DNA from 4 places in the Pedobacter sp. UYP1 genome. Region 4 is predicted to be linked to each of the others. Evidence: riboswitches for the same ligand, from Rfam matches in the RefSeq annotation. Region 4 holds a riboswitch; each other region holds the start of a gene.
The links. Region 4 has a riboswitch for cobalamin ahead of ABIB30_RS11930 (TonB-dependent receptor plug domain-containing protein). Riboswitches for the same ligand answer to the same signal wherever they lie in the genome.
Positions count from the first base shown of each region.

Region 1 (3,606 bases), on a different contig from region 4:
AATAAACCTTGTTCTGTCCGAGTGCTTTTACAAAATCCAGATTGGCAGCATATTGGTTAAAATGGTGTGTACCCAGGTAAAAATCTGCAGGGCTTTTAGTACCTAAAGAAGGGTTGTCTGAATTCAACAGGTTAAACTGTACCGAGTTTCCACCCAGAGAAACACTGGCATCCATCATCCCCAATGATTTAAAGTCTTGTTTGTAGCCACCCGCAAAAGAGTAATCTGTGGTTACTATTTTACCCCTGGCTAAAAAGCCGTCTGGATAGATAGAACGCACCGTACCATCATCACTTGGTAATCTGAAACGGTTACTTCCATTTAAAGTATTGTTATAATTTACACCTCCAAATGCATAGATTTTGCCTTCATTTTTTAAAGGCTGTGAATAATTGATCATTGTTCCCAACACCTTTTTCTGCGGGTCTCCCTCAATCATAGTCACTTTTGGATCGGCAGCGTATGCGGCATTTTTTGCATCGCCCACGGGGTCTGAATAAGTCACATTACCGGCTGCATTTTTAATAGTTCCAAAATACTGCTTTCTTAAATCAGCACCAGCCCTGACGGTTTTTTCTGCATATAATCCTTGTACAGCGACATTAAGTACACCATTATTTTTTAAAGCGAAGCCTTTGTCTATTCCAACCTTTGAATTGAAACCATCTCCTCTGGAAGTAATTCCGCTTTGGACATCAACACTGCCCCCGGTATCTTTCTTCAGAATGATATTGATGACACCGGCAATCGCATCTGATCCATAAATAGCCGCTGCACCATCTTTTAATACTTCGATAGATTCAATAGCCGATACTGGAACCGCATTTAAATCGACACCAGTATTGTCAGCAATCAGAAAAGCACTGATATGTCTTCTTTTTCCATTGACTAACACTAGCATCTGATCGGTTCCCATACCACGCATGGTACTAGGCCTGATCGTTTCTGACCCATCACCTCTTACAATACGATTCTGGGTAAATGAAGGAACAAGCATTTGTATCAATTCAGCGGTGTTGGTATAACCAGAAGTTTTAATCTCCTGAGAAGAGATGAGCTGAACAGGGACTGGCGATTTGATGATACTTCTGCTTTTTCCTCTGTTACCAACTGAAATACTAACTTCATTCAAGTTAGATGAGTTATCGGTCATCATCACTGTGATTACAGTGTCTTTACTCAATTTAATCGTTTTAGTTAACTTAATAAGGCCAACACTTGAAATTTCCAGCTGGTATACTCCGGTCTTCAAACCTGTGAGTACAAACGAGCCATCCGAAGCAGATTTGGCCATTTTGTGCACAGGGTTCAGGGTAATTGTAGCACCTTCTATCAAGCGACTGCTTTCTTGAGTATCGATCTTACCTCTTAGGGTTAGCTGTGCTTTTAAAGTGCTTGCTGACAGGGTGAACAGAATAAGTAAACCAAACAATTTTTTAAAGCTGGTGGACATAATTTTCATATAAATATTCTCTTTTTTGACAAAGATGTTCTGCGTATATGAAGTTGATGTTATGACATCTTTACGCTAGTCTACATTGATCAAAGAGATAGTCTTGCAGGTTGTAGCGGCAAGACTAATTCATGCCTTTTGAAAATGCTTCAATTGTGTTTAAATGATGTTTGTGTGCTTTAAAAAAACGTAACAGATAAGTTATATGAAATTAAAGCGAGCAATTTAACGGTGTTAAGCTAATTTTATTTGGTTTTATTTTCTACATTGCAAAACTGTTCTTTGCATATTACATCAAACGGAAATGGTAATACTTCATTGTAGATTAATAGGGAATCGTGTGTAAATCACGAACTGTCGCGCAACTGTAAGTAACAAAAAAAAGGTTTTCATCCAAAAATATCCACTGTTCTACCGATAGAATGGGAAGGATGATGAAAATTGTTACAAGTCAGGAGACCTGCCTGTTCCGAATGGACAATGCTTTCGCGATTCGAAGCTTTTAGTCTGAAAGGTGTTTATTCTTACCTGGAAAAATACGTCCCTGATATTCATGTGTTTGTATTGCCGCGTATTTTTATAATCCGTCTTTTCTTAAAATCTTCCTGTCAGCAGCATTGTATTAAAAATCTAAGAACATTTTTAACCGAAGCTAATTTTTCAAAAAAAACTGACGATGCAAACAAACGACCCTAAAACCCCCGGTCAAAAATTCCGGGAGGCTTTAAAAACAGAAAGTCCCCTTCAAATTGTGGGAGCGATCAATGCTAATCATGCTTTATTAGCACAAAAAGCAGGATTCAATGCAATTTATCTTTCAGGTGGAGGCGTAGCTGCCGGCTCATTAGGAATTCCAGATTTGGGAATTACTACGCTGGAAGATGTACTAATTGACATCGGGCGGATCACCAATGTATGCGATTTGCCGCTGATGGTCGATGTGGATACAGGTTTTGGCCCATCTGCATTTAATGTGGCCCGTACTGTGAAATCACTGATCAAAGCTGGTGCTGCTGCGCTTCATATCGAAGATCAGGTAGGAGCGAAACGTTGTGGCCACCGCCCAGGTAAAGAAGTGGTGAGTAAAGCAGAAATGGTAGATCGTTTGAAAGCTGCTGTAGATGCCAGAACTGATGAACATTTTGTGATTGGCGCCAGAACGGATGCTTTTGCAATAGAGGGGCTGGAAAAAACATTGGAAAGAGCTGTTGCCTATAAAGAAGCAGGAGCAGATTTCATTTTCGCAGAGGCCGTACCAGATCTCTCTTATTATCAAAAATTTGTAGATGCTACAGGAATTCCTGTCCTGGCCAATATTACTGAGTTTGGGATGATCCGGATGTATACTGTTGACGAACTTAAAAATGCAGGTGTAGGTTTGATATTATATCCATTATCTGCTTTTCGCGCAGCCAATAAAGCTGCTGAAAATGTCTATCAGCACATCCGGAAAGATGGTACACAAAAGAATGTGCTGGATACTATGCAAACCAGAGAAGAACTTTATCAAAGTATAGGATACCACAATTACGAGCAAAAATTAGATAATCTTTTTAAAGCACAGAAAAATGATTGATAACCAGGAGACGCCAACGTTCAAACCGAAGAAAAGTGTAGCACTTTCGGGCGTTGTAGCAGGGAATACTGCTTTATGCAGCGTAGGGAAAAATGGGAATGATTTACATTACCGGGGTTATAATATTCTGGACTTAGCAGAAAAAGCCGAATTTGAGGAAGTAGCTTACCTGCTTATTTACGGTTCTTTACCTACTAAACCACAATTGACAAATTACAAGACTAAGTTAAGGTCACTTCGGGGACTGCCTAATTCGGTTAAGAACATTTTACAGCAGATACCTGCGGCTGCGCATCCAATGGATGTAATGCGCTCCACGGTATCAGCAATTGGCAGCATACAGCCTGAAAAGGATGATCATAATATTGCCGGAACCAGAGATATTGCCGATAAGCTGCTGGCTTGTTTCAGTTCTGCACTTTTATATTGGTATCATTATGCACATAATGGGAAAATTATAGAAGTGGAAACGGATGATGATTCAATTGGTGGACATTTCTTACATCTTTTACATGGCCGTAAACCTTCAGCGTCGTGGGTAGATGCGATGCAGATCTCACTTAACTTATATGCAGAA
Region 1 covers NZ_JBEPPL010000001.1:715,532-719,137, reverse strand. The annotation lists gene ABIB30_RS03175 (TonB-dependent receptor) at 1-1,462, opposite strand, end outside; cobalamin riboswitch at 1,742-1,935, shown strand; gene prpB (methylisocitrate lyase) at 2,130-3,029, shown strand; gene prpC (bifunctional 2-methylcitrate synthase/citrate synthase) at 3,022-3,606, shown strand, end outside.
Region 1: it holds a riboswitch for cobalamin, as region 4 does, so the genes downstream of both, prpB (methylisocitrate lyase) here and ABIB30_RS11930 (TonB-dependent receptor plug domain-containing protein) in region 4, are expected to answer to the same signal.

Region 2 (3,606 bases), on a different contig from region 4:
AATATCTCTGTTCTTTTCCAATACTAATATCTTTTTATTCATAAGGCTTTATATCCTGTTCTTTATTTTTTGTTGAAGATGGTTAATCATTCAGTGAACAAAAATAGGTACAAATTTTGACCGGTGTGAAATTACAGCGTCATTTTTCTTCTGCTTGCGAAAAGACGATTATAGCTTATTTATCAGATATGATAGCAATTAAAAGGCTGTTCTGTATGTTTAATTCCCAAAAGTTATATATTTGGCTCTGTATAAAAAATTAAAACATGGAAAAATTTTCAAAACTAAAAGAATTGCTTGCTTCTGTTGAAGTTGATGCTGAGAAGTTTTATTCTGCAGGTAATAGTGCAGCAGGAACAAGAGTACGTAAAGCAATGCAGGATTTAAAAGTTCTTGCTCAGGATATCCGTACTGAAGTAACTGAGAAAAAAAACACAGCTAAATAAATTTAGCACAACCTTACCTGAAGAGGGGGTTTTATTACCCTCTTTTTTTGACCTTTTTCTATGCCATACCTAGCCAACCCTGAACGTTATACTCAAATGCAATACCGCCGTTGCGGTAAAAGTGGTTTAAAATTACCTGCCATCTCTTTAGGATTATGGCACAATTTCGGACACGTTGATCAGCTGGAAAATTCCAGAAATATTGTAAAACTCGCTTTTGATAGTGGAATCACACATTTTGACCTCGCAAATAATTATGGCCCGCCTCCTGGATCGGCAGAAGAGAATTTCGGTACGATTTTAAAGCAGGATTTTTCGGCTTACCGGGATGAAATGATTATTTCTTCTAAAGCTGGTTATACGATGTGGGATGGTCCTTATGGGGACTGGGGGTCTAAAAAATATTTAGTTTCCAGTCTGGACCAGAGTTTAAAACGTATGGGACTTGATTATGTAGATATCTTTTATCACCATCGTCCGGATCCGGAAACGCCTCTGGAAGAAACAATGGCTACCCTTGATTTAATGGTTCGTCAGGGAAAGGCTTTATACGTCGGAATTTCAAATTATGCTGCGCCTGAAGCGGCTGAAGCATTACGTATTTTAAAAGAATTAGGAACCCCCTGCTTAATTCATCAGCCTAAATATTCCATGTTTGAGAGATGGATAGAGGGCGGGTTATTAGACTTGCTGGGTGAACAAGGTGTGGGCTGTATTCCATTTTCACCATTGGCCCAGGGTTTACTCACGAATAAATACCTGCATGGTATTCCTGAAGATTCAAGGGCAGCAAAGCCACATGGGTTCTTACAGGAAAATCAGATTACGGCGGAACGTCTTCATCAGTTACAGGAGTTAAATACTTTAGCGGTTAAACGTGGACAGAGCCTTGCACAGATGGCTTTATCCTGGATTTTAAGAGATGACCGGATCACTTCTGTATTGGTAGGGGCAAGCAGGCCAGAACAGCTTGCAGATTCAATTCAATGCCTTGATCAGCTATCTTTTAGCGAAGAGGAACTGAGTCTGATTGAACATGTTTTATCTAATTCAGATAAAAACTGATTTTACTGACCGATACATTCTAATTTCAATTATATTTGAGTTGATTAAGTTCTTTACTATTTTTTCTTCATCAAACGGAAAAGGTTCTGCTTAACGCAGATTAATAGGGAATCGTGTGCAAATCACGAGCTGTCGCGCAACTGTAAGTAACTTCACAGTTTTTGCCGGAATAATATCCACTGTCCTGCGGGATGGGAAGGATGGCAAAAATGTTACAAGTCAGGAGACCTGCCTGTTCCGAATTGACAATGCTTTCGCGAAATGAAGCTTTTGGTCAGATATGATGCATTTTTTGTTGGCTGCTGAGCGTATAGTTTACGTTTAAGGGGGGCTTTGGTGCATGCATGTGATCTCTTCTTTTATAAAACATTGTGAACATTTAGCTTAAAAGAGCTTTTAACTGATTTTTTTATCATTTAAAAAGCAATGAAAATGCTAACAAACAATCTTGGCTATCCGCGAATAGGTAGCAGCAGAGCGCTCAAAAAAGCCAGTGAACTTTACTGGTCGGGCAAAACATCTATTGAAAGCCTATTACAAGCAGGAAAAGAAATCCGTGCAAATAACTGGAAGCTTCAGCAGGAATCAGGTATAGACCTTATTCCGTCAAATGATTTCTCTTTTTATGATCAGGTACTGGATCTTTCTCTGACTGTTGGCGCAATTCCAAAACGCTACCACGAAGTTATTTTAAACAAAGCTAATACGGAGCTTGATCTCTATTTTGCGATGGCAAGGGGCTATCAGAAAGACGGTATTGATATCACTGCGATGGAAATGACCAAGTGGTTTGATACCAACTACCATTATATTGTACCGGAGTTCTATAAGGATCAGACTTTCAAGCTTTTTTCTCAGAAAATTATCAATGAATATAATGAGGCCAAACGACTTGGGGTAAAAACCAAACCGGTAATTATCGGCCCTGTTTCTTATTTGCTTTTAGGAAAGGAAAAGCAAGAAGGTTTCCACAGGATTGAACTGATCAAAAATCTGCTGCCAGTATACCTGGAAATCTTAAAAGAGTTAGACGCACAGCAGGTAGAGTGGGTACAGTTTGATGAGCCTTTCCTGGTGCTGGATTTAACGCAGCAGGAAAAAGATGCTTATACTTATGTTTATAAGGAAATCAAAAAACAGTTTCCAAACCTGAAAGTTCTTCTAACTACTTATTTTGAAGGATTAAAAGATAACCTGGACTTGGCAGCATCGCTTCCGGTTACGGCATTGCATATTGACCTGGTTAGAGCTCCTGAGCAATTGGAACGTGTTTTGTCAGCCATTCCTGGTCATTTGAAATTATCTTTAGGGGTGGTTGATGGAAGAAATATATGGAAAAATGATTTTCAGCAATCACTTTCGCAGTTAAACCTGGCGATAGAGAGAATAGGTGAGGAACGGGTTTTAGTTTCACCTTCTTGTTCATTGATTCATTCTCCTTGTGATTTAACATTGGAGACCAATGAGAAAACGCTGAAGCCAGAAATCAAACAATGGCTTGCTTTTGCCCGTCAGAAGGTTGATGAAATAGTTAACCTGAAGCAGTTGGCTGGTCAAGCGCCTTCAAATAATGCAATTACGGCTTTACAGGATAACGTTGCTGCGAATCAAAGTCGCAGAACTTCAGCTTTAATTCATAATGATGCGGTGAAAAATCGTATTGCTGGAGTAACTGAAAAAGATGAAAATAGATTAACTCTTTATTCAAACCGTAAAATTGCGCAGCAAAATGCCTTAAATCTGCCGTTATTCCCTACGACTACGATTGGTTCTTTTCCGCAGACTCCTGAAGTCCGCAGCTGGAGAGCTAAATTTAAAAAGGGTGATTTAACGCAGGTTGAATACGACAAGCTGATCGAAAAAGAGACCGAAGAAACGATACATTTCCAGGAAGATACAGGCATTGATGTGCTTGTCCATGGTGAGTTTGAGCGGAATGATATGGTTGAATATTTTGGAGAGCAGCTTGCTGGTTTTGTATTCACCAAAAATGGTTGGGTACAGAGTTATGGCAGCCGGTGTGTGAAACCTCCGATTATATTTGGCGATGTGCATCGCCCTGCGGCCATGACAGTAAGATGGTCTTCTTTTGCGC
Region 2 covers NZ_JBEPPL010000003.1:49,058-52,663, reverse strand. The annotation lists gene ABIB30_RS08035 (response regulator transcription factor) at 1-42, opposite strand, end outside; gene ABIB30_RS08030 (BF3379 family histone-like protein) at 267-446, shown strand; gene mgrA (L-glyceraldehyde 3-phosphate reductase) at 507-1,511, shown strand; cobalamin riboswitch at 1,576-1,761, shown strand; gene metE (5-methyltetrahydropteroyltriglutamate--homocysteine S-methyltransferase) at 1,944-3,606, shown strand, end outside.
Region 2: it holds a riboswitch for cobalamin, as region 4 does, so the genes downstream of both, metE (5-methyltetrahydropteroyltriglutamate--homocysteine S-methyltransferase) here and ABIB30_RS11930 (TonB-dependent receptor plug domain-containing protein) in region 4, are expected to answer to the same signal.

Region 3 (3,606 bases), on a different contig from region 4:
AAGCTCTTGCTAAATGTGGTACAGCTATCCCTATAAAACCGATTGGACCGCAAAAGGCGGTGATCCCTCCCGCTAAAATACTTGTACTGCCGATAATCAGCATCCGCGCACGCTTTACAGTTAAACCCATACTTTTGGCGTAATTGTCGCCCAGTAATAAAGCATCCAGCAATTTAGAAGACAAGAATGAGATGAATAAGCCAGCAAAAACAACAACGGCCAGAATTAACAGCTGCCCGCCAGTTACCCCGCCCAAAGAACCAAATGTCCAAAGCAAATAATCTTTAATCAGCTCAGGTGAGCTAAAATACTGCCAGATACTAATTACTGAAAGTGTGATATTCCCAATCATCACGCCGACAATCAATACAATAACATTATCTTTTAAAGAAGAGGAAATGGATACGATCAGAATCATGATCAATGCTGCTCCTAAAGAGGAAGCCACAATAATTAACCAGCTTCCCGAAATACCCAGTTCTTTAATGGTATATAAACTGGTAATACTCCCGGCTGAAAGCATGACCAGGGCCACCCCTAAACTGGCACCGGCAGTAATCCCTAAAACTGAGGGCCCAGCTAGCGGATTGCGGAAAAGTGTTTGCATTTGTAAACCGCTTACAGATAAGCCACAGCCCACAATAATGGCTGTCAATGCTTTAGGCAACCTGATTTTTTCAATGATATAAACCCAGGTATCATTTCCTGCATCTGGGGTAAATAAGACCTTGATCACGTCTTTTAAAGGGATGTGGACGGAACCAAGGGCTACATCAAGCAGGAATGCCACCACTAATATGGCCAGCAATACTAAAACTTTTATTTTGTTCAATTTCTTAAGGAATTAATTCAATTGCTTGTAATAAACGAGCTGGTAATCTGGTAGTAATTCGGGATGAAAGATCTTGATTAAGTCGCTTAAGATTAGCTGTGGATTAACAGCTCCGGATTCCCAATAATCATTGGAACCAATATCATTTACCTTTTTATTAAAATTAAAAATGTGACTTTCTTTGAATGGTTTAAAATCAGCATAACGGCTGTCTATTGCTTTGATATCATTTTTACTATCTACAGTTCCCACATTCAGCCAGAAATCTGCCTGTAAAGCAACTGGGGCAACAGTTTCAAAATTAAGTGGCAAACTACCTTTTCCATGGACATCCGCCCATTTATAATTTGTACCGGCATCCTTAAGAAACTGAACCATGTAACTGTCACCATCTGGTACATACCAGGTCCCTTTGTAAGGCATACCACAAACCAGTGTTGGTTTGGTCACCGCCTTTTTTCCTATTGCTGCCAGGCGGTTATATTCTTTCTCGACTGCCTCAAATTTAGTATTGACGTAGTCTTCTTTATCCATCAATGCGGCCATTAATTTAACCCACTCTGCACGGCCAAGCGGTGTAGTTTCCAGCCATTCAGAGTTGAGCATTACGGGTACACCCGCGCCGGTCAGCGTTTCGTATTTACTGAATTTAGCATCAGGGCTACCCATCACCATCACCAGGCCCGGTTTCATACTGATCAGCATTTCATCGTTCATGGTTCCGTCTATGCCTACTTCTTTGACTTTACCCGCAGTTATGTTTTTTCTTACGGTTTCAGAACTTACATATTTCAAGCTCCCCAAACCTGTTATCGCATTTGCTGAACCTGCAAAATCAGCTAATGCGATATGCATAGATGACATCGCTATTAAGCTCTGGACAGGGATTTGTATCAGCTGTGCTTTTTTATAGCCTTCAGGAGCCTTCGCCCCTTTCGCTAATAAAACATATTGAACAGTATCTGCATGTGCCCCCATACCGGAATAAATACTGACCAGTTTATAGTCATCATAATAGTCGATATTAAAGCCTTTGGCGTATTTAATTGCTGCACTGCCGGTTTTTGCGGAGGTATGTTTTTGACCAGACTGGTTCTGTTTGCAAGAGGTTATCAGCAACAGAGAAACGATCAGACAGGGGAATATTCCTCTGAATGATGAATAATTTGTTTTTTTCATCATAAAGTTTAGCCTTTCTTCCGAAAGCATTTAATAACTATTCATAAGGCAGGTCTTCTGACTTCCTCAAACTGCAACCTTCCCTTCTTTGCGAAAGTGGTATTAACAGCAGTTCAATAATGAGGTTTACAGCAGCGGAGACTGTTCCGGATTTACGCCGGGATTCCCTTAAAGCATTTTACAGGCACTTGTTCAAGTCTTAATGAGCTTAAAACAGATGCTTCCCTAAAATGCAGCCTTAAGACTGCAAACCTAGATAAAATCGAGGATAAATGCAATGCGCTCTGACAGTGAGTTTTTGGGAACATCAATCAGCTCAAATCCGCAGGCAATATATGCCTTCCTGATAGCTTCATTTAGGAGTACAGCCTCTTCAAAGGTTTGCCAGCGCTCACTGTCATTCACATAAATAGCTTCCCATGGCGGGAGTATAAAAACCTGTTTGTGGTAAGGGTAAAGCCCTAAAGCAGTATAATATTCTTTCGGGACAGCGACCTCAGCTACATCCAGGTAAGCAATAATATCAGGAATAGCACGGTCAAAGAAAACAATGCGATCTGCAGGTGCCTGATTCCAGGAAAGAATCATTTCTCGTAAAACTTTAGCTGAAAAACAGGAAATATCTATCCAGGGCAAACAGAATGATCCTTTTGCGCTCTCCTGAATGATCATCTTTCTGGATATTTCTTCAGAACAAAAATAACCTTGTTGCTGCAATCCGTTAATCAAGGTTGTTTTCCCTGAGCCGGGCCCTCCGCTAATGATATATTTTTGTACTGGACTGATCATGGAGTGGTTAGAGCTGAAAGAAATAAATACTGATGGACAAAACCATGAGCAGGCAAACACCCTGATTGATACTGCTCACTATTTTGAATTCTTCGTGTTTAATTTCCCGGCTGTTGCTACCGATAAGTGGTTTATCAACCAAAATCCCATGGTAAACATTCGGGCCTCCAAATTGAACATCCAGTATTCCGGCGAGTGCCGCTTCAGGATAACCAGCATTCGGGCTTTTATGTTGATGTCCATATTTCATCACGTATTGCCAGCCCCGCATACTAAAAGTTACCAGCAGCATCAATACAGTTGTTATTCTTGCCGGAATAAAGTTGGCAACGTCATCCAGACGTGCTGCGAATTTTCCAAAATATTCATACCTCTCATTCCGATAACCGATCATGGAATCCAGTGTATTGATCATTTTATAAGTAAGCATACCAGGGATACCAGCGATAAAGTAGAAAAATAGTGGTGCAATTACGCCGTCGCTCAGGTTTTCTGACATAGTTTCAAATACGGCTACACGGATCTGTTGTTCGTCCAGATTTGAGGTGTCGCGCCCTACAATACGGGATAAACGTTTCCGCCCGGCTTCGAGCCCTTTATATTTCAAAATATCAAAAACTTGTTTCCCTTCTGTAATTAGTCCTTTATTAGCCAGAGCGTAATAGACAAAGGCAGTGGCAAACAGAAAATATACAGGTACACTATGGCTTAGCATAAAATGGATCGCTCCATAAAAAACTAAAAATGTTCCGGAACATAAAATCAGCACCATAATCATTCCTCTAAGAAATCTGAATTTTCCTTTG
Region 3 covers NZ_JBEPPL010000003.1:88,743-92,348, forward strand. The annotation lists gene ABIB30_RS08220 (iron chelate uptake ABC transporter family permease subunit) at 1-832, opposite strand, end outside; gene ABIB30_RS08225 (ABC transporter substrate-binding protein) at 845-2,014, opposite strand; cobalamin riboswitch at 2,042-2,218, opposite strand; gene ABIB30_RS08230 (AAA family ATPase) at 2,264-2,800, opposite strand; gene cbiB (adenosylcobinamide-phosphate synthase CbiB) at 2,808-3,606, opposite strand, start outside.
Region 3: it holds a riboswitch for cobalamin, as region 4 does, so the genes downstream of both, ABIB30_RS08225 (ABC transporter substrate-binding protein) here and ABIB30_RS11930 (TonB-dependent receptor plug domain-containing protein) in region 4, are expected to answer to the same signal.

Region 4 (3,606 bases):
ATGGCTTGATTTTTGGTAAATTGAAATCCCGTCTGATCAGATGCGATTTAAATGATACAATCCATGAGTAAAGAAACCAACCGCTTTTTAGCGCCCGCAGGTCAAAAGATAAAGTTAAAAGACTACAGTACCCATTATAATGGAGACCTGGGTAAGAAGGTTGGTAAGGCTACACTTGCCTCTGTAAAGGAGAAATTAAGCAATCATCAGGAAACATTATATGCTGAAAATTCACATTCAGTACTGATCATTTTTCAGGCGATGGATGCCGCAGGAAAGGATAGTGCAATCTCGCATGTGATGTCTGGTTTAAATCCACAGGGTTGCCAGGTATTTAGTTTTAAAACGCCTAATGCTAATGAATATGCACATGACTTTTTATGGAGGCACTATTTAGCGTTGCCACAAAGAGGGCGGATTGGTATTCATAACCGGTCACATTATGAGAATGTACTCGTTTGTAAGGTTCATCCTGAATATATATTAAATGAAAGAATTCCGGGTTATGAGGATGTTAAAAAAGTAGATAAAAACTTTTGGAAAGCGCGGTATGAAAGCATTCGTAATTTCGAGAAACAACTGACTGAGAATGGAACGATAATTCTTAAGTTCTTTCTTTATGTTTCAGAGGAAGAACAAAAAGTGCGTTTTCTGGACAGAATAAATGATCTTTCAAAAAACTGGAAGTTCTCTTCTGCAGATATTGCTGAAAGAGCACTCTGGAAAGATTATATGGTAGCTTACGAAGATGCGATTACAGAAACATCGACTAAAAATGCACCCTGGTATATTATCCCGGCTGATAAAAAATGGTTCGCCCGTTTGACCATCAGCCAGATCCTTGAAGAAACTTTCAAAGGGATGAAACTCAAATATCCTGTACTGCCCGCTGAGGAAATGGAAAAATTAGAAGGGTACAAGAAAAAATTAATGGGGGAGGAGTAAAAAAATTAAATAGCATGTCATGCTATGTCGCTTATTTTAATAACTTTGCGTCGCTTTTGGTTCCTGATCTCAACGATCTGGATTAAAAGGGAATATGGTGTAAATCCATAACTGTCCCGCAGCTGTAAGCTCCTAAACGGAATTCGTATCCAGCCACTCATGTTATAAATATGGGGAAGGCATGAATATCCGGGAGTAAGTCAGAAGACCTGCCTCTAGCCTTATAATTTCATAGCTTTCGGGGATTGAAGCTAGGGGTGAGTGCTTTTTATTGACGTAATCATTTCCTTAATCTGCTGTTTGCTGTGGGTAACCCTCACAACAAAATGACTAAAAGAAAATTTGCCTTTGATGGCATCTGTAATTCTTTTTTCGGCTTTTCTGCTATACTATGGCTTGGGGTTTTTGTGCCCTTTAGTTCTTCAGCACAAACCGACTCCGTAAAAAAGGCGAATGAGCTGAAAGAAGTTTCTATTCGTGCTATAAAACTTGGCAAACGCCAGCTTTCTGCGTCCCCATTACAAATTTTATCCGGTAAAGATCTCGAAAGATTAAACAGTTTATCGGTTGCAGATGCGATCCGGTTTTTCTCTGGTGTACAATTGAAAGATTACGGAGGGATAGGAGGTTTAAAGACGATAAACGTCAGAAGTATGGGAACTAATCACACTGCCGTATTTTATGATGGTGTACAATTAGGAAACGCACAAAACGGGCAAGTCGATCTGGGCAAGTTTTCCTTAGACAATATCGAAGAAATAGAACTTTATAATGGACAGAAGAGTACCATTTTCCAATCTGCAAGAGGTTTCGCCTCCGGAAGTTCTCTATACCTGAACGCTAAACATCTTGAATTTGAAAATGGGCAAACCGATCATGTTAAAGCTTCTGTTAAAGGAGGCTCATTTGGGCTGATTAATCCAAGCATGTTGTGGCAGCATAAAATCAGCAATGCCATTTCGGCTTCTTTGAGTACAGAATATAAAAATGCTAATGGGCGCTATAAGTTCAGGTATACCAATGGAGTTTATGACAGCACATTTGTAAGAAAGAATGCCGACATCGAAACGATGCGTTTAGAGGCAGGATTGAATGGCAAATTGCAAGACAGTAGTGTTTGGGCAGCCAAAGTATATTACTATAAAGATCATCAGGGATTGCCTGGTGCAATTGTCAGCAATAGATATGACTTCACTCAGCGCTTATGGAATGAGAGCTTTTTTGTTCAGTCCAGCTATAAAAAAGAGGCGGGTAGATATAACTTGATGGCCTCGGCAAAATATGCACAAGATTATGTGCGGTATCTGGATCCGGATTTTGTTAAAGACGATGGATTCCTGGATAACAGATTCAAACAGCGGGAGCTTTATTTGTCACTGACCAACCGCTATAAAATCAATTCGTTCTGGGATGTGGTTTTATCTGGTGATTATCAGTATAACACGCTGGATGCAAATCTTGACTACTTTGCTTATCCCACCAGAAATACCTTTTTGACAGCATTAGCTACTCAAATCCATTTTGAGAGAATAGATGTGCAGGCCAATTTACTGAGCACTTATGTAAATGATAAAGTAAAACAGTTTTTTTCTGCGGGAAACAAAAATGAACTTACGCCTACAGTAATGGTTTCATGGCAGCCATTTGACAACTTGAAGGAATTCCGTATACGCGGTTTTTACAAGAGCATTTTTCGTATGCCTACTTTTAACGATTTGTATTATACCGCTATCGGAAATACATTGCTCAAACCAGAATATACCAAACAATATGATCTGGGACTGACCTATATCAAGACATTTAAAGGACAGAGATTACAACAAATATCGATTCAAACTGACGCTTATTACAATAAGGTAAAAGACAAAATTGTTGCTGTACCCAGCGCAAACCTTTTCCGCTGGAGCATGCAAAACTTAGGCAGGGTAGAAATTAAAGGGTTGGATGTGAATGTACAGACCGCATGGAATATCGCCACGGATCTTTCCTTGACTACCGGGTTAACTTATACTTATCAGCAAGCACTGAACGTAACGGATAAGAACTTGAATTATAGAAATCAGATCGTATACACACCTGTCAACAGTGGTTCTTTTATTTTGGGCGCTGACTGGAAAAACCTGGCCATGAATTATAGTTATATCTATGTTGGTCAACGGTTTAATCAGGGATCCAATAATGTATATAACTATGTACCTGCCTGGTATACGCATGATATTGCCTTTCATTATACCAAAGTGTTGAAGCATGACCGCATTCGTTTTTCTGCCGAAGTAAGCAACTTCCTGAATCAATATTACGATGTGATTGCCAATTTTCCGATGCCCGGCCGCTCTTACCGTTTCACCATAGCTTACTCTTATTAAAATATAACCTTAAATAATCAAACATGAAAAAACAGCTCCTTTATCGTTTATCACTGGCCGTTATGGTGTCAGCATCCCTGTTTTCGTGCAGGAAGGACCCCCAGCCGGCTCCTGAACAAGTCGAAATACTGGAACCAACACCATCTGGTCCTGTAAAAGGCCTTTATCTGCTCAATGAAGGCAATATGAATATGAATAAAGCCTCATTGGATTACCTTGATTTTTCTTCTGGTTACTATAGCCGGAATATCTATAACCAGGCCAATCCTGAAATCGTTAAGGGCTTGGGCGATGT
Region 4 covers NZ_JBEPPL010000004.1:409,924-413,529, forward strand. The annotation lists gene ABIB30_RS11925 (polyphosphate kinase 2 family protein) at 64-945, shown strand; cobalamin riboswitch at 986-1,176, shown strand; gene ABIB30_RS11930 (TonB-dependent receptor plug domain-containing protein) at 1,272-3,311, shown strand; gene ABIB30_RS11935 (YncE family protein) at 3,335-3,606, shown strand, end outside.